Pelorhabdus rhamnosifermentans: one gene and its partner. The protein of the gene in region 1 interacts with the protein of each later gene in a pairwise test. Links are inferred from orthologs where the notes say so. Each region holds a gene or a part of one and is shown in the gene's direction. Other genes may lie near its edges. The genes, in order: ftsZ and Ga0466249_RS06405.

Region 1 (8,405 bases):
GACAGTTTATGATGGAGGTTATAATGAAGAATAAAAAGATTGCTGTTGTTATGGGAGGACCTTCTGCAGAACGCGAGGTGTCGTTAAATACGGGCAATGCTATTTTAAAGGCACTCCAGGAAAAGGGCTATAAAGCTGTTGGGATCGATATGGATCCAAAACAGATTGCCAGTCAACTTCAGGAAGAAAAAATTGATATTGTTTTTAATGCAATACATGGAAAATTTGGTGAAGATGGGGCTTTGCAAGGCGCACTCGATATGCTTGGCATTCCTTACACAGGTTCTGGTGTTATGGCAAGTGCTATTACTATGGATAAGAGCATTTCAAAGCGATTGTTCGTTGCGGCGGGATTGCCGACAGCACCTGCTGAAATTTACGATCAATATAGTCTGGGTCTGGATGACATTTGTCAGGACATTAGGAAAAAATTCACTTTTCCACTTGTTGTAAAAGCGGCTGAACAAGGTTCAAGTATCGGTGTCTATATTTTGGAAGATGAATCAGGTCTTCAAGATGCTGTAAGAAATGCTTTTGGCTATTGCCGCCATATCGTTGTGGAAGCTTTTATTACAGGCAGTGAACTTACTGTGGCTGTTATGGGGAATAAGGAAGCGCATGCCTTTCCTGTTATCGAAATCGTTCCCCATTCCGGTCGCTATGATTATCATTCAAAATATACTAGTGGTGCCACAGAATATATTGTACCTGCACGTCTTGATGAACAAACAACGCACAAATTGCAGCAACTTGCAGAAGAAACCTATCGCCTCGTCGGTTGCAAGGGCATAGCTCGTGTTGACTTTATGATGGATAAGGAGAAACACCCCTATATTTTAGAGATCAATACCATTCCTGGAATGACTGCTACCAGTCTGGTACCCAAGGCTGCCGCAGCGACAGGTCTTCTTTTCGCTGATTTATGTGAAAAACTGTTACTTATGGCTGTAGAATAAAAAAAGGCAGCTGCGCTGCCTTTTTTTATTTATCTTCAGTAAACACTGTTGTATAATACATGCAGGGACCTTATACAGGGGGAATTTTATGGGGACAACAGAACGGCTGAAAGATGCCCGTGATGAACGTAAAGCTTTGGCTGTGAAGCGACTTTTATCGGTAATAATGGTGTTTGTTGTACTCATTGCTTGTTATTTATTTATTAATTCTTCTTTTTTTTCAGTAGGGACAGTTATTATACAAGGTAATAAGTACATCAGTAATGAAGAAGTTTTGGCTATTGTTGGTATACCCGGTAAAATAAATATTTTTCGTCTTGATACACGCGATGCGAAAAGCCGCTTAGTAAAAGATTTACGTGTTGCTGATGCTGAGGTGGTTCGCAAGTTTCCAGCGACTGTTGTTATTTCAGTAAAGGAACGTCAGCCTTATGCTTATGCTGCTACTAGCTATGGATTTGCCGAGTTAGATGAAAAAGGAATTGTTTTAGCTGCTTTTAAGACATTAAAACAATTAAATGTTCCCATTATTACGGGGGTAAATTTAGGTAATGCTTATATTGGTGACTGTGTGGACAACCCAGCATTACAAGCGACACTCTCCTATCTTGCCGGACTATCTGAAAACAGTTTAAATCAATTGTCTGAGGTCAATATTAGCGATCCCTTGCAAATACGAGCTTTAACAATCAATTCGGTGCAAATTCGTTTAGGAACGCAAGATCATTTATTTGACAAGGCTGTGAAGACAAATCAGATCATGGGAGAAATTGGAGATAAAAAAAGTCTTGCTGAATCCATCGATATGCGTTATGCTACGCCATATATAAAGTTCAAATCAAATTAATTAAAGATTGTGAAGGGAGAGAATTACATTGTTGGCCATACGACAGGGCCAAGTGGCGATTGCAATGGTCTGCGTCGTTCTTGGTGTGATGCTTGCGTTGCAGTTCCGTACTACGCAGGATATTCGGTCTTCTGTTCCTTTTCAAAGGATTGAGGATCTTTCACAGCGGCTGAATCAGACGGAAAAAGAACGTGATGCTTTATTAAAGCAAGTACATGAATTATCGCAGGCCAGTGAAGGTGAAACAGCTGTGAAGGAGAATATGAATGTCCGCATGGGAGCAGGAGTTGTTGCTTTGAAAGGTCCCGGCGTGGTGATTACTATTGACGATAGTAAGCGAGCGGCCAAACCAGGGGAGAATGCCAATTTATACCTGATTCATGATGATGATATTCTAAAGGTAATCAATGAGATGTGGGCTGCTGGGGCAGAGGCTATTTCTATTAATGAACAACGACTTGTAGCCAGTTCGGAGATTCGTTGTGCTGGGCCGACTTTATCAGTCAATAATACGCGTTATTCGCCGCCCTATGAAATACGTGCCATCGGTGATCAGACGACACTGGAAAATGCACTGAAAATGCGGGGTGGTGTTGTGGAAACTCTGCAATTTTGGGGGATTCAGGTGAGTATTAAGAAGCAGGATCTTGTTGACATTCCCGCTTATAAGGGGCCTTTTCATTTTGAATATGCCCAACCAGTAAAGGAGGCTGGCAAGTCATGATGCTGCCTTTTTTGGGTCTCGTCTTCGGTATTCTTATTGGGTCTTTTTTCCCATTTAGTATTCCAGTGGAATATGCTAAGTTTATGTCTGTAGCTTTACTTGCTTCTTTGGATAGTGTGTTTGGTGGTTGGCGTTCGGCATTAGAAGAAAAATTTGATAATACCGTTTTTATTACGGGATTTTTTACGAACGCTCTTCTTGCTGCAGCATTAGTTTATGTGGGTGATCGCTTGGGCATTGATTTGTATTATGTTGCAACGCTTGCTTTTGGACTACGGGTTTTTCAGAATCTTGCTATTATACGACGTTATTTTTTAAAGAAATAAATTTTTATAATGATGGATCATAAAAGCCAAGAAAAAAGACTTAAACGTCTTTTTCTTGGCTCATTTAAAATTATTAGGTTTCGTCTGTATTCATTGTTTCACTACTTAGTATACATGGAAAATCTTCTTTGTCATTTTCTTCAATCATTGTGGTTAGAGTGGTAAATGACTTTTCATCATCAGCCAGATTTTTGCCATTCCAAAAGTGATAAACGGGATGATTGAAAATTTCCATAAGTTGTTCACCTCCATTACTAAATAATCATAGTATTTCCTATTTACATTTGGAAAATAACAAGAAAAGCCGCTTTTTTATTAAAAAAAAAAGGGAAAACGCCAATTGTGTTGAAACATTATGAAAGGAAACATAATCATAGTTGCAGTGGATAAGTCTTTTTAAGTATAGATAGTGAAAAGAAACATAATCATGTTGCAGTGGGGGCCTCAAGCGTCATGAAGCAAGTTTTAGCAATTGATATTGGTACAAGCTGTATAAAGGTGTTGGCAGCTCAAGTGACTTCTGCGCAGATAGAGATTTTAGGCAGTGGCTCTGCTCCAACAAGTGGATATCGTCATGGTAAAGTTGAGCAGGTAGATTCGTTGGTGTCCTCGATACGTCAAGCCATAGATTGTGTGATGACAGCTGTTTCTGGATCATTTGACCTAATCTATATGGGGATCGGTTCACTTGATGTAAAGGCTGTAAATTTGTTTGGGACAGTTGCGCCACAACGTCCACAATCTTTATCAGCGGAAGATGGAGAAAGAGCTTGTCGTGCTTCGATTGCAGCTTTACCACTTGATGAGGCTATTGTACATTTAATTCCTTCTCAATATTTTGTAGATGATCGTCCAGTGGCTTTATTACCAGTTGGACAGCCTTGTCATTCTCTTAAAGTCAATACACACGTTATTTCTATACCGAAAGCATTGAAAAGTCAGTTAAATGCTGAATTAGCTCGAAATTCCATTCCAGCAATTAGTTTGGTTGCCACTAGCTATGCTGATGCCTTGGCGCTTACCGATCAAACTCAAAGTAAAACAAACTTTTTTATTATGGATATTGGTGCTGGAACTGTAGATGTGAGTTTTTATAATGAGGGAAAACGGGTATTTTCTGAGGCTTTGCCGTTTGGGGGAGAATATATTACCAGTGATATTATGCAAGCATTTAGTGTAAATCGCAATCACGCAGAAGGAATTAAGAAGTATTATGCGAAATTAGATAATAATCTACATCATCAAGAAGTAATCTTAGATTGCAATGATTACGGTACGACAGATAAAAATATTGCCTATGATTTTTTATATGATATTATTGAAAGTCGTACGGAAGAGCTTGTTGCTTTAATTTACCAAGGAGTGAAGGATTCAATTCCGTTAGATTTAGTCGAACGGCAAGCGTGTGAAGTTTATCTAACTGGCGGTTCATCTAAACTTCCAAGTTTTGTACGAGCTATTCATGATCGTTTTGGGCTTTCAGTAAAAACGGTTATGCCAACAAAGTTAGACAAAGAATACTTATGTCCAGAAAATACAGCTGGATACGGAATTTTGTTGTTTGCAGCCAGCCATTTGCCAGCTAAACAAGAAACATCAAGTGGCTGTCATATGTTTTTTCAAAAAATAAAAAATATGTTTGGTTCTTAACCACGCGAGGATATAAGGAGGAACAGGATCCATGCTTGAATTCGATATGGATTTAGATCAGTTTGCCAAGATTAAGGTTATTGGAGTAGGTGGCGGCGGTAGTAATGCCGTGAACCGTATGATCACTGCCGGATTGAAAGGTGTTGAATTTTTGACAGTCAATACGGATGCGCAGGCTTTACTATTATCGCAAGCTCAGAATCGCATTCAGATTGGTGAAAAGCTTACGAAAGGTCTTGGCGCTGGGGCAAATCCCGATGTCGGTGAAAAGGCGGCGCAAGAAAGCCGCGATGAGATTATTAAGGCCTTGCGCGGTGCAGACATGGTATTTGTTACGGCAGGCATGGGTGGCGGAACAGGTACAGGGGCAGCTCCCATTGTTGCTGAATGTGCTAAAGAAGTGGGGGCTTTAACGGTAGGTGTTGTAACCAAACCTTTCTCTTTTGAAGGGCGTCGTCGTCAAACTCAAGCAGAACGTGGTACAGCAAAATTAAAGGAAAAAGTGGATACGCTGATTACTATTCCGAATAATCGTCTCATGCAGGTTGCTGATAAAAAAACATCTATTATGGATGCTTTCCGAATGGCTGATGATGTACTTCGTCAAGGTGTTCAAGGTATATCTGATTTGATTGCTGTTCCAGGACTGATTAATCTGGATTTTGCTGATGTCAAAACCATTATGCTTGAGACAGGATCTGCTTTGATGGGTATTGGTGTTGGTACAGGCGAAGATCGTGCTGAAGCAGCTGCTGAAGCAGCCATTCGTAGTCCGCTATTGGAAACTTCTATTGAAGGAGCCAAGGGGGTACTCTTAAATATCACCGGTGGTGCTAGTCTGGGACTTTTTGAAGTCAATGCGGCTGCCGAAATTATTGCCGATGCGGCTGATCCGGAAGCGAATATTATTTTTGGTGCGGTCATTGATGAAGCCCTTGATGATGAGGTTCGGGTTACAGTTATTGCAACAGGTTTTGATCCTAAAGTAGAAAAAGTAGTACCAGGTAAAGTGGAAGCAGCACCTGTTTTGGAGTTTAAGGGTCGTGATCTTGAAATACCGACATTTATGAGACGCTAAATTTTTCTTTGAGAGTTACTTAGAAGCCAAGTTCCTGTTTATGCGGAACTTGGCTTTTATTATTGAAAAACTATTTTCGAAGAATGCTGTAACCGCATTCTTCGAAAATTTTGTAAAAATAAGCTCCGTGCATCTTTTTGGGAATATACATTTTAAAATGCCCTGAAAAAGAGTTATTATAATTAACGATTTATTTTGTTGTAATTATCGATTGCATATAAAAAATGAAAATCATAGAATTTAATTAGAAAATTGTTAGTTTGTGTTTTTTTAGTAATTCATTTTGTAATATTTTATAACCTGTGGAGGGACTGCGATGAATACAGGCGCTAAAAAAATTTTAATTGTTGTCACTGCTTTTTTTTGGTTTTCTATGTATACCTATGTGCCTATTCTGGCACCCTATGCACAAAGCTTAGGTGCTACTTATGATATGGTAGGACTTATTATTGGCTCTTATGGTTTGACACAGCTATTGTTACGCATACCTATTGGCGTGTTATCTGATGCCTGGGGCAATCGTAAATTTTTTGTTGTGATCGGTATTATACTTGCATCCTTAAGCAGCTTGGGTATGTGGCTATTTCCTATGGCTGGAGCATTGCTTCTGTTTCGGGGGTTGGCAGGTGTGGCGGCTTCAACATGGGTAGATTATACGGTACTTTATGCGAGTTATTTTCCCCAAAAAGAAGCTCCTAAGGCCATGGGCTATATTAATGCCGTCAATAATTTTGGACAAGTGGCAGCTATGTTATCAGGAGGGTACATTGCACAGCACATAGGAATGAATTCATCATTTATCCTTGGTGCTGTTGCTGGCAGCATTGGCATTGTGCTGAGCTTATTTGTGCGAGACAAGCATATGTCTCCAAAAGCAATCAAGGTGGACATCCTTATGGAAACATTGCATAATCGTCAATTGCTTTATCTTTCAGGGCTAGGAATTGTGTTACAGACCATTACGTTTGTTACTGTTTTCGGATTTTTGCCTATTGTGGCTCAATACTTAGGCGCTAGCATCTTTGAATTAGGCATTGTTACGACAATGACACTGGTTCCGTCGATTGTTTCTGCTGCATTGAGTGGTGCTTTTTTTAGCAAACGTTTTGGTGAGCGAGCGACACTTGTGTGCGGTTTGTTGATTACAGCGATGTCGTGTATTGTCATTCCTTTTATCAGCAATTTATCCTTATTATATATTAGCCAGGCTATTGGTGGTTTTGCCCGTGGATTGGTTTTACCATTACTGATGGGTTTAAGTATCAAGAATTTTTCCGGTGACAAGCGGTCGACAGCTATGAGCGTGTTTCAAGCTATTTATGGTCTCGGTATGTTTGGCGGACCTGTATTGGCCGGTGTATTGAGTAATATCTTTGGATTAACTATCGGCTTTGTTGTCATTGGTCTAATCGGGTTTATCGGTGCTGCGCTGGCAGGTTGGCACAAAGAATAATCATAATAATACTTAAACCTATGTTCTTCCTGGAAAGACATTATTGACAATGCCGCTTCTATTTACAATAATTTTACTTAGAATGATAAAAATAGCTTGACAAGACTCATTTATTTACATATAATAAAACCTATAAAATTTATTCTTCTTCCGTATATAGGAGGGTATTATGATAACTGCTCACTTAAAACAAATTATTGAAAAACAATATTATTACTTTTTTAGCTGGGGCTACTTTTTTAGCGCTGGCTATTTTGGTTGGAAAAAATTGAATAGGTTGTTTTTAAGTGAGAGCTTGGTGATATGTTGTTAGCGAAAGCATAACAAAATAGAAATTTTATCCCTAAGAGACTCATGTGAGTCTTATTTTTTTTATCCTTTTACAAGTTTTAACTTTCAAATCACATAGCTTTTTTTGATTGTAAATTTTGTATAAAAAATATTTTAAATTTAAAGGAGGAAGAAATTATGTTAGTTGTGATGAAACCAGGTACTGTAGCAGAGGAGATTGAAAAAATGCATAAGAAGTTGGGAACATTAAAAATGGATGTTACCCTTGTCGTAGGGGAGCAACAAAGTGTTTTTGCATTGGGAGGAGATACGTCAAAACTTGATTTAGAATCTCTTCAAGCCAATATTCAGGTTGAAAAAATTGTGCGTATTCAGCAGCCTTACAAGTTGGCCAGCCGTACTTTTCATCCAGAGGATACCATTGTCGATGTTAGAGGATGTAAAATTGGTGGTGGTCATATTGCCGTGATTGCGGGTCCCTGTTCTGTTGAAAGTGAAGAACAAATGATTCATACGGCGGAGCTTGTTAAGCAATATGGTGCTACTTTGCTTAGAGGGGGAGCTTATAAACCACGTTCTTCTCCTTATAGTTTTCAGGGATTAGGTGTGGATGGATTAAAAATGCTGGTGAAAGCTCGGGAAGCAACAGGATTGCCGATTGTTACGGAAGCCATGTCCATAGAGACCTTTGATGCCATAGAAGAAAGTGCTGATCTTATTCAGATTGGGGCCCGGAACATGCAGAACTTTCCATTACTTAAACGTGCAGGGAAAAGTGCTAAGCCAATCTTGCTCAAACGCGGGCTAAGTGCAACGCTGGAAGAGTTTCTGATGTCAGCTGAATACATTTTGGCTGGCGGTAATGCCAACGTTATCCTATGTGAACGGGGAATACGTACGTTCGATACTTATACTAGAAATACCTTGGATATTAGTCTGATACCAGCAGTGAAAGAACTTAGTCATTTGCCCATTATCGTTGATCCCAGTCATGCTTGTGGCAAGTGGTCACTCGTGGAGCCTCTGGCTAAAGCGGCCATTGCTGTTGGCGCCGATGGACTAATTATTGAAGTGCATCAT
Region 2 (16,652 bases), on another replicon or contig:
AGAATAACATATCTTTTATCTTTTTTAAACCTACGGAATGAATATGGTTCATATCTAGCTCCCGTTCGGGATAATGAAAGTATAATATGTGGTTTTTCGACATTGCTACCCCTAATATACATTGTTGACCCAATAGGAGCATCCATGACAGCTATGCTTCCGCTGGGCTTTATAGACTATTTCGGAAGTTTATCCGTTATATCCAAAATAAAAAATGTAGAACCCCGGCAGGATACGGCCCGCAAATTTACGGTATCAGCCTTACTCCATTTTTTTATTATATCAGCAGCAAATCAGTGGAAATACAGCTAAATTTATTATCATAGATACCACAAAAAGTTGTTGAAACCACTGGGTAAGCATGATAGTCCTATTTTAGATGAATTGCTTGATAATCGTTATATTATGGTTGCTGATCGAACTTATTTTCAAGTTGACCGTTCTGATAAATTTTTGGAAGAAAACAAATAGCGGAGTGGGTTTTGATGGCGAGACTCATTATATTGCTAACATACCTCGATCATGATCTTACTTTGCCCCTAGTGACACGGATGATCCCACTACCCCGTATAGCTGACTTTTGGTGTCGATTATGCACAAGCCATGCGGAACGGCAAGCTTTTGCAGATGATAAAGTTGCTTAGTTTAGACAGGGAAAAGATGATTAAATTACCGCTTCCATCATCAGAAACAATGAAAAAAGCTTTAACCTGAGCTTGTCTTGGGTTAGATTTTTTTGTCAAAATAGATTTTTTTTGCAGGAATACTAGATATACCGTATAATTAGATTTATACATACCAGATATAGTATATTCTGTTGAGAGGCCTTTTTTGAGGTTTGGTTTTTTGCTTAACTTATCATACAATAAGAAGGTGAAAAAATGAAATGTCCCTACTGCGGTTATGGAGAAAGCAAAGTAATTGATTCTCGGGCAGCTGATGAAGGAAGTTCCATTCGGCGCCGTCGCGAGTGTTTAGCTTGCGCCAAGCGTTTCACTACCTATGAAATGATTGAAAAATTGCCCCTTGTTGTAATAAAAAAAGATGGTCGTCGAGAATTTTTTGATCGGGAAAAGTTGTTAACAGGGATTATCCGTTCTTGTGAAAAACGCCCCATTTCTTTAGATATTATGGAAAATTTAGTCGATGAGGTAGAAAAGGAAATCCGCAATACGATTGAGAAGGAAGTAGCGACGGAACTCATTGGTGAAATTGTTATGCGTTATCTGAAAAATGTAGATCAAGTGGCTTATGTGCGATTTGCCTCGGTTTACCGTCAATTTGCGGATATTGAAAATTTCATGCAGGAACTCCAAAAATTGATGGAAAATCAAAAATTAGCTAAAAAGTAAAGATATATTGGGTAGGGAGAGGAATTTTTATGTTGCAAAAAGTAAAAAAAAGAGATGGACGCGAAGTCGATTTTGATGAAACGAAAATAACGGAGGCTGTGTTTAAGGCTGCTAAAGCCGTAGGTGGCGCGAATAGACAGCTTGCTATGGAAGTGACCCTTGAGGTCATGAAGTATCTTGAGAAAAATTATACTCAGGATGTTTTTGCAGTCGATGATATCCAAGATGCCGTAGAAAAAATATTGATCGAACAAGGTCACGCGAAAACAGCGAAAGCTTACATTCTTTATCGTGCAGAACGTACAAGGATTCGCGAAGGTAAATCCGATTTAATGGATGCAGTGGCAGATATTTTGGTTGAAACAAGTCGGGAAAATGCCAATGTATCTAATTCTCCCTCAGCTAAGATGTTGCAAATTGCCAGTGCAGCAAGTAAAACTTATTATTTGCATCGATTAATTCCTGAGAAAATGGCTGCGGCCCACACGAGGGGGGATATTCATATTCATGACCTCGATTTTTATGGAAAGACTTTAACTTGTGTGCAAATTCCCCTCGGAAAATTACTCCAACATGGTTTTAATAATGGACACGGTTTTATTCGTCCGCCCAAGCGGCCATCATCAGCCACTGCACTTGCTGCTATTATTTTGCAAAGTTCGCAAAATGATATGCATGGCGGTCAGAGCTTCGCTTTTTTTGATCGCGATATGGCACCTTATATGGAAAATGCTAGTGATGACGAAGTATATCAAGCCATGGAGGCACTGATTTATAATCTCAATAGCATGCATTCACGTGCGGGAGCTCAGGTTCCCTTTTCCAGCCTGAATTTGGGGCAAGATACCTCAAAGGGTGGACGAGCTGTGACGAAAAATGTGTTATTAGCTTATGAAAAAGGCTTGGGGTATGGCGAAAATCCTATTTTCCCAAATATTATTTTTCGTTTAAAGGCGGGGGTTAATTTTAATCCAGGCGATCCCAATTATGATTTGTTTAAATTAGCTATTCGCGTGGCTGCGCAGCGTTTAAATCCTACATTTAGTTTTATGGATGCTTCATTTAATGCTGCTTATGGTGATCAAGTGGGGTATATGGGGTGTCGAACACGGACAGTTGCCAATCGGCGAGGGCCGGAAGTAACAGATGGACGTGGTAATTTAAGTTTTACAACGATTAATCTGCCGCGTTTGGCTATTAAGGCCAAGCGGGATGTCATGAAGTTCTATCAAAACCTCTCGGATATTTTTGATTTAGTTTGTGAGCAACTATTTCACCGTTATGAAGTGCAAGCGGCTCTTAGGGTAAAAGATATGCCATTTTTGATGGGACAGCATCTATATTTAGATTCGGATGAGTTAAAGCCAACAGATCGCATTGAAAAAGCCATTAAACATGGTACTTTATCGATTGGTTTTATTGGTTTGGCTGAAGCTCTAGTTTCTCTTACGGGGCATCATCATGGTGAAAGTGAGGACAGTCAAGTTCTTGGTGAAGAAATTGTGGCTTTTATGCGTGATAAGGCCGACAAGGCCTGTGATTATTACAATCTAAACTACTCTTTGTTAGCAACGCCTGCCGAAGGGCTATCAGGCCGCTTTGTTAAGATGGATCGCAAGGAATATGGTGTTCTGCCTGGTGTAACGGATCAAGAATATTATACGAATTCTTTTCATGTTCCTGTGCACTATTCCATCAGTGCATATGATAAAATTTGTAAAGAAGGCGTTTATCACAAATACTGCAATGCCGGGCATATTAGTTATGTCGAATTTACATCTCCGCCCGTAAATAACTTGTCTGCTGTTGAAGACATTATTCGCCATATGGCACGCTGCGATTTTGGTTATGCTGGTATTAATTTTCCTGTTGATTTTTGTGAAAAATGCGGTTATCTTGGTGTGATTGAAAGCGATGCCTGCCCCTCTTGCGGAACGACTATTACAAGACGGATACATCGTCAAGACACCTAAGCTTTATTCGATGAAGTGGAGGATTCGGTATGATTCGATATAAAGATATTTTGGCTGAATCTCTTGTCGATGGCGTAGGGTTGCGTGTGACAGCTTTTTTGCAAGGCTGCCCGCGTCATTGTCAAGGTTGTCATAATCCCTTGTTGCTTCCCATGGAAGGGGGGTATGAGGTATCAGAAGAAAAATTTGTTGATAAAATTTTAGCCCTTGTAACGCCTATCCATCATGGCATTACGTTTAGTGGCGGTGATCCCTTGGCGCAGCCGGAAGCTTTGTTTAAGACAATTGATCTTATTAAACGTCGTCAGCCACGTCTCAATATTTGGGTTTACACAGGCTATACGTATGAAGAGGTACAACGAGTACCGGTATTGTCATTGATTGATGTCCTTGTAGATGGACCCTTTGTAATGGCTGAAAAGGATCTTGATCTACCTTTTCGGGGATCAGCCAATCAGCGAATTATTGATATGGAGCAAACTCGTCAAAAGGGTTGCGTTACTGTCTTGCCTCTCGAGAAGACGGCGCGATCTTGGGCAAGCTAACATCATAGTATCAAGTAAAAAAAGCGGATTTGGGCAGTCTCATTTTAGATGGGACTGCTTTTTTACATAATTTATCTGAGCAAGACAAAGAATACAGTGGTTGCAGAATAAAATTACATCAGTAGCAGGAAAAAATTAACCACGTGGTAAACTTTCTATGTAGATGCATTATTTGGGAGGCTGTCTTATGTCCTGGTCTATTAAACAAAAATTATATGAACGTTATCAACAAGAAGAACAGCCAAAAAGGAGTCAGTCCGGCGATCGGCTGGAAGTGGCACTCGCTTTCCCGAATACGTATCATGTGGGTATGTCTAATTTGGGTTTTCAGGTTATCTATCGGGAGATTAATTCGAGAGTTGGTACGCTTTGTGACCGTTTTTTTTATCCTGATAAGGCTGATTTAGTTGATCATGAACGTACCGAAATGCCGTTACTCAGTTTGGAACGGCAAAAGGTGCTATCTTCTTATAACATCGTTGCTTTTGCGGTTTCATTTGAAATGGACTATCTTCATTTACTCGCGATGTTAAAGCTCGGACGAGTACCGATCTGGTCCAAAGAACGTAAAAATAAGGACCCTTTTGTTGTTGTTGGCGGTCCCTGTGCCACCTTTAATCCGGAGCCTTTGGCTGAATTTGTGGATGCTTTTGTGATTGGTGAGGGAGAAGAAGTGATTCACGAAATTCTTGCTGTTTATGAGAAAGGACAACAAGAAGGTCTCAGTAGAGATGAGGTTTTACTGGAGATAGCGAGCGTTCCGGGTGTGTATGTGCCACGTTTTTATCAGCCTGTATATGGTACAGAGGGCATTATTGAACGATTTGATTGTCTGCAAGCTGTCCCGGAACGTGTTGAACGACGTTGGATTAAAAATATTGGGCACCATCCAGCCGAAACGACAGTTGTTACCGGAAATACGGAATTTAAGGATATGTATTTAATTGAAATTGCCCGCGGTTGCGGGCGGCATTGTCGTTTTTGCATGGCTGGTTATTGTTTCAGGAGACCACGGGTTCAGCCACTTTCTGTACTGGAACAGGCTATTGACCGCGCTCAAAAGTACCGTAATAAAGTGGGATTGGTTGGGGCGGCTATTTCGGATTACCCTGAAATTGATGCATTGTGTGCGATGATTTTAAAGAAAAATATGACGTTATCTGTGGCTTCGCTCCGGGCGGATACACTTACGCCCGCATTAGCAGCTATGTTAGCTCGAAGTGGTCAGCGAACCATAACTTTAGCACCTGAGGCAGGCAGTACTAAGTTGCGACAGGTCATTAATAAGGGGATTAGTAATGATGATTTAGAACGGGCTATGGACCTTGCCGTTCAGGCCAAAATTCCTCATGTTCGTTTTTATATTATGGTCGGGCTGCCTTTTGAGCAAGACGAAGATATTGAGGCCATTATTACTCTTGCTCGTTATATGAAGGCAAAAATGGATCAGTCACAGAGTAATGGCAAGTTAACGCTCAGTATTAATCCCTTTGTTCCCAAGCCGTTTACACCTTTTCAATGGCTCCCAATGACGCCGATGAAGATCGTTGAAGATCGTCTGAAAAAAATCAAGAAATCTTTGCGTGGTGACAGGCGAATTGAAGTTTTAATTGAATCACCGAAAGAAGCCTATATTCAAGGCATACTTGCCCGGGGTGATCGGCGGTTGGCTCAGCCTCTTGTTCATTGTTTAGAAAAGGGCAATTTAAAAGCCTTGAAAAAAGGCTTGGATCAGGCTGGACTCAATGAAGATTTTTATCTTTATCGTTCACGTGAATTTGGTGAATGTCTCCCCTGGCATGTACTTGATATGGGATTAAATCCAGGCTATTTAGAGCAGGAATTAGAAAAATCTCGACGCCTGCAAGCAACAGAACCTTGCAGGGAAGGTTGTCGTCGCTGCGGCGTCTGTATAGAAGGAGAATCTCATGAATGAGTTTCAGTTACGACAGATTCGAGGAATGAAAATAGGAACATTTACCCATTTTGATAAGTATAGTATTTCTCATGGTATTTCTACACGACATGGCGGTGTTAGCAAAAAGCCGTATGAATCACTTAATCTTGCTCTTCATACGGGAGACCAAAAAAATGACGTGCTTACGAACCGGAGACGGTTTTGTCAGGCTGTTGGTGTATCTTTTGATGATACCGTCACAGCGGAGCAAGTCCACGGTTCTCACATTACCGTGGTTACAGCCGTGGATGCTGGTAAAGGAATGCTCAATTACGAGGATTCCATCGCGAAAACAGATGCTCTTATTACGAATGTAGCCGGACTTTCTCTTATGTTGTGTTACGCCGATTGTGTTCCTGTACTTATTGCTGACCCCAAACAAAAAGTAGTGGCAGTCAGTCATGCTGGCTGGAAGGGAACGGTGGCGGCGATTGCTCAAAAAACAGTGCAAAAAATGATGGACGAATTTGGTTGTCAGGCTGTCGATTGTCTTGTAGGCATTGGTCCTTCTATTGGTTTTTGCAGTTATGAGGTAGACGAGCAGGTGATTTCTGAATTGCAACGAGCCTTTTCCTGGTGGGCACGTGTTGTCAAACCAGAAGGAAAGAAGTGGAAATTTGATTTATGGCAAGCCAATGCGAAGCAGCTTATGGATATTGGCGTCGCGGAAGAGAATATTATTTGCAGCAATTTTTGTACAGCATGTAATAAGGATTTATTTTTTTCCCATCGTGCTGAACGGGGGCAAACAGGCCGTATGGCGGCCATTATTTCTTTGCCTTAAGCCTTAAATGAAACACAAGTCTTATTGTTTGGATGAACGAATGTGATATAATTATGTTAATTTAGGAATTTTATTACTATTTATGTAAATTTTCTATTTGCAAAGAGGAAAAATTTATTTATCAGCGAATAATTCAAATTAGGAACGGAGGGGCGACTCATGTCCATTCAAAATAATATTGCAATTGTTGAACGAAACATTCAGACAGCCATGAGAGAGCGGGCGAATATTTCTGGTCAAGCACTTGTACCTGTCAAGCTAATTGCCGTGACGAAAAATCATACGCCAGCAGAAATGCAGCAAGCCATTGATTATGGATTAACGACGATTGGTGAAAATCGAGTTCAAGAGGCTGTCGCGAAGTATGACATTTTCGGGCGCAAACTGGAATATCACTTGTTAGGACATCTGCAGACAAATAAGGTTAAGCAAGCCGTTCCGTTATTTGATTTAATCCATTCACTTGACAGCGAGAAACTTGCCAGACATATTAGCAGGGTTGCTGGCGAATTGGCTAAAATTCAGCCTGCGCTGCTTGAGGTCAATGTGGCAGGAGAAGCAACAAAACAGGGCGTTTCTCTTGCAGATGTTCTTGATTTTGCACGTATGGTGAGTTCATTGCCCAACCTTGTTGTTGCGGGATTAATGACAGTGGCGCCTCATTTTGATGATCCCGAGGAGACGCGACCGTTATTTCACACTTTATATGACAAATTTATGGAATTGAAGCAAGCTTGTATACCTAACTGTACCATGGAATGGTTGTCGATGGGAATGACGAATGATTATTCTGTGGCCATTGAAGAAGGTGCCAATATGGTCAGGGTCGGTACAGCCATTTTCGGTGCCCGTAATTATGATATTGAGCTGACGAGGAGGTAGTAATATGAAATTAATGGAAAAAGTATGGGGTAGTTTAGGTTTGTTGGAACCTGTAGAAGATGACGAACGGATAAAGCCAGAAGATTTTGAACCGAAAAACAAGAAAGGTGTAGGAACACTGATAGCAGGTAGTAATGTTGTTAATTTACCCACGGCCCAAAAACAGCTGAAAGTGATGGTTGTCGAACCATTATCTTTTGACGATGCTCAGAATGTAGCAGAGTATCTGAAAAATCGTAAGCCTGTCGTAGTCAATTTTGAGCATTGCGAGGATAATCTTTCTAAGCGGATGATTGATTTTATTAGTGGGACAACTTATGCTTTAAATGGCAGTATTCAAAAAATCGGTAATCATATCTTTTTGTGTGCTCCCAATAATGTCGATGTGTCTTTTGCATCGCGTGATGATGGTGAAAAGACGGTTTTACCCTGGATGAAGTAAGGTGGAGCTATAGGAGGATAATATGTTAAGTCAAGCAAAAATTAGTTTTATTGGCGGCGGAGCTATGGCTGAAGCGCTGCTTTCAGGCCTGCTCAAAACAGGTCTTGTTGCGGCTGACCAGATTTGTGTTGCTGATATTAATGTGGACAGATTAGCTACTTTGGAAAAAAAGTTTCAAATTACAACAAATGTTAATAGCAGACAGGTAGCTGAAAAGTCCGATATTTTATTTTTAACGGTTAAACCACAAGTTGTGGAGACAGTATTTAAAACACTTCAGTCGGCGGTGAAGCCTGAGACGCTTGTTGTCTCGATTGTGGCTGGCTTGACACTAGAGCGTCTTGAAGCGGCTTTTGCTCAAAACAGTGTCATTCGAGTGATGCCGAATACGCCCCTTGCTGTCGGGCAAGGAATGGCTGCGATTGCTGTGGGTAGTAAAGCAACAGAAGAGCAGGCGCAGGATGTACTGACGATTTTTCAGTCAGCAGGGAAAGCTGTTCGGGTGGCTGAAAAAGACTTGGATGCAGTGACAGGGTTATCTGGCAGCGGTCCAGCGTATGCTTTCCTAATGGTCGATGCTTTGGCTGATGCAGGTGTGCGTGCTGGATTACCACGGGCCATGTCGATTACGCTTGCGGCGCAGACATTGCTTGGAGCTGCTAAGATGGTGCTTGAAACAGGGGAGCATCCGGCTCAGTTGCGCGATATGGTGACATCGCCAGGAGGAACAGCGATTGCTGGCGTACATGCTCTTGAGCGTGGTGGTGTTCGCGTAGCTCTAATTGATGCCGTTATGGCGGCAACAAAGAGATCAAAGGATTTGGGGAAAAAGCATGAGTGAACGGGAAAAAATTCTGCGGTATTATCGCGCAGAAGGGGAAGGCGACATTGCAGCTAAACTGGTTGATGCAGCTGAAAGCGTCGCTCGTAATACAAAGGTAAAGGTATCGGAATTTCTAGATCCTCGTGGCTTTGCCATAGCTGAAACGGTCATTGCTCATTATGAAGGGGTACGACTCGAAGCTTTTGGTGGTTATCAAGGTGCAGAAAGAGTGAAGGTTGCTTTTGTCCAACAAGATTTTGCTGGCAAGATTTCTTATAATCTGACCGCTGTAGCCATTCAATGGGACAAACGTTTTGCCCATGTGGGTCATCGAGATATTCTTGGAGCTGTGCTCGGTCTAGGTATAGAGCGTGGCGTGCTAGGTGATATTGTTATGAGCAGTGACGGTTGTTATGTTATGCTTGATAAAACGCTAATCGATTTTTTGTTAACGGGGTTAACGCAGGTAGGTGCAACAAGTGTTACTGTGAGTGAAATAAATTTAGCTGAAATTCCCCCGAAGGAGGAAAAATTAAAAGAAATTCGCACTACAGCGGCTTCACTCCGATTGGATGTTATTGCTGCGGCGGGTTTCGGAACGAGCCGGACGAAAATGGCTGATGATATTGTCGCTGATAAGGTGAAATTGAATTGGCAGGGAGTACGAAAAAGTGATCATGCTGTGAAAGCAGGTGACATTATTTCGATGCGGGGCCGTGGTCGTTTGGAAGTTAGCGAAATTTTAGGGACAACGAAAAAAGGTCGTTTGAGCTTGCTTTTAAAACGCTACATGTGAATGGGCGAGAAGGATGACATGGAGGAGTGTTCATGCTAACACCGCTGGATATTCAAAATAGAGAATTCAAACGTAGTTTTCGTGGCTACAATGAGGATGAGATTGACAGTTTTTTAGATCAAGTAATCAAAGATTACGAGCAGCTATATCGAGAAAACGTGGAATTGAAAGAAACGATTGAACGCATAAGCGGTAAGCTGGAGAATTATCAGCATATGGAAAACACGCTGCATAGTACGCTCGTTATTGCTCAGGAAACTGCTGAGGAAGTCAAATTAAATGCTAAAAAAGAGTCGGAACTTGTCATGAAAGAAGCCGAGATTCAGGCGCAGCGCATGATTGATGAAGCAACAAGCAAAGTACGGCGTATGACAGGTGAGTATGAAGAAATTAACAAGCAATTGCAGATTTATCGTACGCGCATGAAAACCTTGCTGCAAGCACAGCTTGAAATGATAGCTCAAGCTGCAGAAGATGAAGATTCTTAATTTGACTAATGGATATTAATTCGGTATAATGCAGGTATATTCGTAAGTAAAGTGATGATAGGGATAAGTAATCTGCCATGTGCTTCGTCAGCGAGCTAGGAAGAGTGTAAGCCTAGTAGTGTCATGCAGTTGAATATCACCCTGGAACTGTAAGGCTGAACCTTTTTTAAGTAGGCTTTGACGTTTAACGGGCGTTACTCCGTTACTTAAGTGACAGTAAACATCTGTCATGAGGGTGGTACCACGAGAATAGCCTCTCGTCCCTTAGGGATGAGGGGTTTTTTGATATTTTTGGAGGTGTGAACATGGCAGAAGATTACAGTAAAACATTAAATTTGCCTAAAACAGATTTTCCGATGCGAGGGAACCTTCCCGAGCGGGAACCGGAATTCCTCGAATTTTGGACAAAGGAAAAACTTTATGAACAGAAGAAGGCGGCAGCAAAAGGTAAACCGAAATTTGTCTTACATGATGGTCCGCCTTATGCCAATGGGAATATTCATCTTGGCACAGCTCTGAACAAAATTTTAAAGGATATTATTATTAAATATAAAGGGCTGCGCGGTTTTGATGCACCGTATGTTCCTGGCTGGGACACACATGGACTCCCGATTGAACATGCGGCAATTAAAAATTTGGGCCTCAATCGTCATGAATTAGATCCCCTTACTTTGCGTAACGAGTGTAAACAGTATGCCCTGAAATGTCTCAATATGCAGCGAGAGGATTTCAAACGGTTGGGTGTTATTGGGGACTGGGAAAATCCCTATATTACACTTCGTCCTTATTTTGAGGCCAAACAAATTGAAGTTTTTGGTGAAATGGCTAAAAAAGGCTATATCTATAAAGGATTAAAAACAGTTTATTGGTGTCCTTCCTGTGAAACGGCTTTGGCTGAAGCGGAAATTGAGTATGCTGAAAAGAAATCTCATTCCCTCTTTGTCAAATTTCCTTTAGTTGATGCAAAAGGGAAGTTACCTGAAGGTGTTTGTCCTGAACAGGTCTTTGCTGTTATTTGGACGACAACACCTTGGACGATTCCTGCTAATATGGCTATTTCACTCCATCCTCGGTTTGACTATTCGTGGGTGCAATTTGGTGATGAAGTTTATTTGCTTGCAACAGAATTGATTGATTCTGTTGTGGCTGCGAATCATTTAGGTGAATATACTATTTTAGGCCATGTGACAGGCCAGGATTTAGAGGGACTTATCTTTAAACATCCCTTCCTTGATCGTCAGTCACCCATTTTAGTTGGCGAACATGTAACGCTTGAGGCAGGTACGGGCTGTGTACATACGGCACCTGGACATGGTCAGGAAGACTTTGAAATTGGAATGAAGTATAAACTTCCCATCTATTGCCCTGTCGATGCGCAAGGTAAAATGACGAAAGAAGCCGGAAAATTTGAAGGCCTCTCTGTGGAAGATGCCAATGTTCCTGTCATTAAAGAATTGGCTGCTGTGCATATGTTACTTGGAAAAGGAACGATTCGCCATCAGTATGCCCATTGCTGGCGTTGCAAGAATCCTGTTATCTATCGGGCTACGGAGCAATGGTTTGCCTCTGTTGACGGGTTCCGCGCTGAAGCTCTCAAAGCCATTCAAGATGTTAAGTGGATTCCATCCTGGGGTGAAGAACGTATTCATAATATGGTTGCGGATCGTCATGACTGGTGTATTTCCCGTCAGAGAGTTTGGGGTGTTCCCATTCCAATTTTCTACTGTAATCACTGCAATGAGCATATTATTAATGATGATACTATTCAGGTAGTCAAAACGTTGTTTGCCAGTGAAGGATCGGATGCTTGGTGGGCCAAGAGTGCTGAAGAGATTTTGCCGGAGGGCTTTGCTTGTCCGCATTGCGGCAAAAAGGGCTTCCGTAAGGAATCGGATATTATGGATGTGTGGTTTGACAGCGGTTCTTCTCATGCAGCCGTTCTTGAACAGCGCGAAGAATTGAAATGGCCGGCTGATATTTATTTAGAAGGCAGCGATCAGCATCGTGGGTGGTTCCAGTCTTCACTATTAACTTCTGTGGCAACAAAAGGCCGTGCACCTTATGATTCTGTTTTAACGCATGGCTTTGTTGTTGATGGCGAAGGTCGTAAGATGTCCAAGTCTATTGGAAATGTTATTTTCCCGCCCGAAGTTATTAAAAAATATGGCGCTGATATCTTAAGACTGTGGGTGGCGTCAGCTGATTATAAAGCAGATATTCGTATTTCACCGGCTATTTTGAAGCAAATGTCGGAAGTTTATCGGAAAATTCGTAATACTTTTCGATATATTCTGGGGAATTTGGCTGATTTTGATCCCGAAAAGGATCAAGTGCCTTATGGTGATTTGTTTGAAATTGATCGTTGGGCCTTGTTACGACTTGAGCAGGTTCGTGCTAAAGTAACGCAGGCATATGAAGACTACGAATATCATACGCTGTATCATACGGTACATAACTTCTGTACGGTTGATTTAAGCGCGATTTACCTTGATATTTTGAAAGACCGTTTGTATACGGAAAGACCGAATTCTGTCGGGCGGCGGGCGGCTCAGACGGCGATCTATACAATTATGATGGATCTGCTTACAATGCTTACACCTGTATTAAGTTTTACTTGTGAAGAAATCTGGCGTTATGTTCCGAAAACGGCTGGAATGCCTACGAGTGTTCAATTAACGAAATGGCCAGTGGAACATCGTGAGTATTTAGACAGCAAGCTAGAAGAAAAGTGGACGCAAATTCTTGCTTTGCGCGGAGAAATTACGAAAGCCTTGGAAGAAGCAAGAAGATCCAAGACAATTGGTCATTCGCTTGATGCGGACGTAACTATTTATGCCGCAGGGGATGTTTATCAGGCATTACAGGCTGTGCAAGATGAACTTGCGACGATTTTGATTGTGTCGAAGGTTTCTCTTGTTGAAGGCTTTGATTTGGCGAATGAAGCTGATTTTGCCTCAACAGAATTTGATTTAAAAGTAGCTGTCAAGACTGCAACCGGTGAAAAGTGCGAACGTTGTTGGATGTATAGCGATACAGTCGGAAAGAATGCGGAACATCAAACCTTATGTAAACGCTGTGCTTCTGTCTTAGCAGAATAAATTGATTTCATCTCTTATGAGCATTAAACCGGAAAGGTTTCTTTCCGGTTTTTTTGTTTTTTCCCTGGTCATACTAATAGAGGAGGAAGAAAAAATGAAAAAATCCGGTACATCCTTTGATAACCTCAATCCTGATGAGAAAAATGTGTTTATTGATCGTAAGCTTGAACTTCTGCTCAGGCACTTTGAGTCCATGCGGATTGCTCAATACATGGAAATGCTGGAGAAACCGGCTAAACTTATTTTTACTAATTTTATTGCTGGCATTGCTCGGGGACTCGGAATAGCTCTGGGAGCTACACTGGTTTTTGCTTTAATGCTGGAACTCTTACGGCGAGTCATTCTACTAAATATACCGGGAATTGGCAGTTTCGTAGCTGAAATCATGAAGATTGTTGAAACGCACAGTACAAGATTTTAAGTAAAGACAGTAGGGATAGGAGGAGAGGCTATGACGGAAAACATTCAAAAAATGAAGCAATTATTGGAAAAACAGCGGCAGGAACTACAAAGTGAATGGGATCAACTTCATGAAACAGGCTTGAATTTAGCTCAGGGAGAATCAACAGGCGAATTATCCGCCTATGACAATCATCCGGCTGATTTGGGGAGCGAAACATTTGAACGAAGTAAAGACAGCGCTCTGGCAGATCATACGCGATTTTTACTTGAGCAAATTGATTCGGCTCTCGAAAAAATAGCAAACGGCAGTTATGGTTTGTGTGTAGATTGTGGGCAAGCGATTGATGTCGAACGTTTGCAGGCAGTTCCCTATACTACTCGCTGTCATATTTGTCAGCAGAGCAGAGAACAAGCGGATACGACGCCGCGCCCCTTAGAAGAAACTGTTCTAACGCCGCCGTTTGTCAGAACATTTATCGATGAACAAGATCAGACGGGTTTTGATGGAGAGGACGCCCTGCAGGCTGTTATGCGTTTTGGGAGTTCTGATACACCTCAGGACTTAGCTGGCATGGAAGACTTTTCGGCTCGCATTATTGATAGCAATGAAGAATCGGGGTTAGTTGAACGGATTGATGGAATCCCTGCTTTAGGGCCGCTTGGTACCGGTGGGGCTCCTGATCATTTTGTAGCCAAAAAGAAGTCCTAACTTTTTGGGAGTTATGACTTCTTAAGCAGGAATTATCTGTCTTTATCGCTAACAAGTAAGTAAAAGAATGGTTTGTTTTTGTAAGGAGTTGGTAAGATGAGCCAGCCTGCCCCCTGGACTCTGAATGTAATAAAAATTGGCGTGCTCATCATGGCTGTAACTTTTTATTTTACTGTACCCGAGGTTCATTATTTTTTTGTGATGAGTAGCGAAATTCTTTATGCTCATCACTTTCATGAGCTGAAAGAATTCATCTTGTCGTATGGTGTCTGGGCGCCAATGATGTCCATTTGCCTTATGACGGTGCAGTCTTTATTTCCCTTTGTACCAGGTTTGGCTATTACTATTGCTAATGCCTGGATATTTGGCTGGCTGTGGGGCTCTTTCTATTCATGGACAGGTTCTCTTGTCGGGGCTGCTCTTGATTTTGGTATCGCCCGCTGGTATGGTCATCCAGTAGTAAAAAAGTTTGTAAGCAGCAAATATTTGGATCGCCTGAATACTTTCTTTGAGACCTATGGTTTGGCAGCCATTGCTTTAGCTCGCTTAACGCCTGTTGTTCCCTATAAAGTCGTTAGTTATGGGGCAGGTTTTACAACGCTTGCATTCAGTAAATATTTATTTGCCACAGGGTTTGGACAAACGCCAGCTATTTTGCTTTATTCGTATTTGGGGCAAAATATTACGCGTAGTTTGCATGGTGTTATTTTCGCTACTTCGTTATTTTTACTGATTTTGATTGTGCTTTATGTTTATCGCGAGGCTATTGAAAAATATTTTTTTCGGAAAAGTGAGTAAATAATGATTTGCTGGAATTGATGAATTTTTTGATAACCGGCTATATTTAGGCAAAAAATGTGATTTTTAACACGTTCTTTGTCCACGAATATGGTATAATAAAATTACTATTTCATGGGAGGTGAATCTTGATGTACGTAATTAATAGTGATTGTGTTAAATGTGGTGCTTGTGCTTCTTCGTGTCCTGTTGGGGCCATTTCCGAAGGTGATAGCCAATATGCAATTGATGAAAATTGTGTAGACTGTGGAACGTGCGCAGGCAATTGCCCAGTTGGAGCTATTAGCGCAGGTGAATAATTCGTTCAATGACCAAGGTTACTTGGTTCATATGTTTTGAATTGTTAGGAAGCGTAGCGAAAGCTATGCTTCTTTCCGTTAATCGAACATTTTAGTCGATAGGAGACTTTTTGTGAATCCTTTATTGGTTGCTTTGTTGATCGTCATTTTCGATCAGCTGTCAAAATATTATATTTCTCATAGTCTTGGGTTAGGAATGTCCATACCCGTTGTTCCTAATATCTTTCATATTACTTACATTTTAAACGCGGGAGCGGCTTTTGGTATTTTTGCGAATCAACGATTGTTGTTTATTGTTATTGCGTTACTTATTTTGGGCGGAGTCGGCTATTTTTATCGCAAAATTCCGTCAACTTACAATTTGTTTCGATTCGGTCTGGGTCTTATGGCTGGTGGTGCAGTAGGAAATTTAATTGATCGTATTGCTACAGGCTATGTAATTGACTTTTTTGATTTTCGCATTTGGCCGATATTTAACATTGCTGATATTGCGATTGTTTGCGGTGTGACAATGATGATTGTTACCATTTTATTTATGAAAAAAAAGGATGAAGCGTAATGCAGTTTGAACAAGGTGAAAGTCAAGAAAATACCGTCATCATTGTGCCTAAAGAGAACGAGGGACAAAGGGTGGATGTATTTTTAACAAGTAAGCTTATTGAACTGACGCGGACTCATGTACAGAAGCTGATTACAGCGGAAAAAGTCTTAGTGAATGATAAGAAAGTTAAAGCCAATTATAAAATTCAAGCCGACGATGTCATTCAATTGAGCATTCCTGAACCTGAGCAGGGAACGGTATTACCAGAAAATTTACCGCTTCAAATCTTATATGAAGATGATGAGTTGATTGTAGTGAATAAGGCGCGAGGCATGGTTGTCCATCCTGCTCCAGGCAATGTTAAAGGAACACTTGTAAATGCCCTTTTGTATCATTGTACGCATTTGTCAGGGATTAATGGGGTTATTCGTCCGGGAATTGTTCATCGCCTTGATAAAGATACGACAGGTGTTATGGTTGTAGCTAAAACAGATCGGGCTCATCTATCTCTTTCTAAGCAGATCCAGGAGCGTTCAGCGAGTCGGGAATATTTTGCTTTAGTTCAGGGAGTTATTGGTGAAGAACAGGGGTTGATTGAAGCTCCGATTGGTCGTCATCCTGTGGATCGTAAAAAAATGGCTGTTGTTTTTGCTCATTCTAAGCCAGCTATTACGCGATTTCACGTTGTGGAACGCTTCAGAGGTTATACTCTTGTAAAATGTAAATTACTTACAGGACGGACACATCAAATTCGTGTACATAT

Evidence for each region.
Region 2: the proteins of ftsZ (region 1) and Ga0466249_RS06405 interact in binary tests that used the Bacillus subtilis proteins (3 or more experiments, as listed by UniProt). The link is inferred for Pelorhabdus rhamnosifermentans from one-to-one orthologs.

Annotation. Positions count from the first base shown.
Region 1 is NZ_JAHGVE010000022.1:6,081-14,485, reverse strand. Bases 3,661-6,557 are described here. They hold ftsZ (cell division protein FtsZ), read left to right. Parts: upstream 3,661-4,534; coding sequence 4,535-5,581; downstream 5,582-6,557. Other genes in these bases: Ga0466249_RS19890 (MFS transporter), read left to right, coding at 5,898-6,557; Ga0466249_RS19900 (cell division FtsA domain-containing protein), read left to right, coding at 3,661-4,503. Also shown: Ga0466249_RS19925 (D-alanine--D-alanine ligase), read left to right, coding at 24-956; Ga0466249_RS19920 (cell division protein FtsQ/DivIB), read left to right, coding at 1,045-1,803; Ga0466249_RS19915 (DUF881 domain-containing protein), read left to right, coding at 1,832-2,527; Ga0466249_RS19910 (small basic family protein), read left to right, coding at 2,524-2,853; Ga0466249_RS19905 (hypothetical protein), read right to left, coding at 2,927-3,088; more of Ga0466249_RS19900, read left to right, coding at 3,307-3,660; more of Ga0466249_RS19890, read left to right, coding at 6,558-7,034; aroF (3-deoxy-7-phosphoheptulonate synthase), read left to right, coding at 7,503-8,405. UniProt on the Bacillus subtilis protein: Essential cell division protein that forms a contractile ring structure (Z ring) at the future cell division site. The regulation of the ring assembly controls the timing and the location of cell division.
Region 2 is NZ_JAHGVE010000004.1:60,572-77,223, forward strand. Bases 6,484-9,216 are described here. They hold Ga0466249_RS06405 (cell division protein SepF), read left to right. Parts: upstream 6,484-7,497; coding sequence 7,498-7,935; downstream 7,936-9,216. Other genes in these bases: pgeF (peptidoglycan editing factor PgeF), read left to right, coding at 6,484-6,611; Ga0466249_RS06400 (YggS family pyridoxal phosphate-dependent enzyme), read left to right, coding at 6,771-7,493; proC (pyrroline-5-carboxylate reductase), read left to right, coding at 7,958-8,776; Ga0466249_RS06415 (YlmH family RNA-binding protein), read left to right, coding at 8,769-9,216. Also shown: Ga0466249_RS27080 (hypothetical protein), read left to right, coding at 340-471; transcriptional regulator NrdR, read left to right, coding at 882-1,352; nrdD (anaerobic ribonucleoside-triphosphate reductase), read left to right, coding at 1,382-3,325; nrdG (anaerobic ribonucleoside-triphosphate reductase activating protein), read left to right, coding at 3,355-3,870; Ga0466249_RS06390 (radical SAM protein), read left to right, coding at 4,058-5,806; more of pgeF, read left to right, coding at 5,799-6,483; more of Ga0466249_RS06415, read left to right, coding at 9,217-9,554; Ga0466249_RS06420 (DivIVA domain-containing protein), read left to right, coding at 9,587-10,042; ileS (isoleucine--tRNA ligase), read left to right, coding at 10,348-13,140; Ga0466249_RS06430 (DUF5665 domain-containing protein), read left to right, coding at 13,235-13,561; Ga0466249_RS06435 (TraR/DksA C4-type zinc finger protein), read left to right, coding at 13,592-14,251; Ga0466249_RS06440 (TVP38/TMEM64 family protein), read left to right, coding at 14,348-15,049; fdxA (4Fe-4S ferredoxin), read left to right, coding at 15,181-15,348; lspA (signal peptidase II), read left to right, coding at 15,461-15,907; Ga0466249_RS06455 (RluA family pseudouridine synthase), read left to right, coding at 15,907-16,652. UniProt on the Bacillus subtilis protein: Cell division protein that is part of the divisome complex and is recruited early to the Z-ring. Probably stimulates Z-ring formation, perhaps through the cross-linking of FtsZ protofilaments. Its function overlaps with FtsA.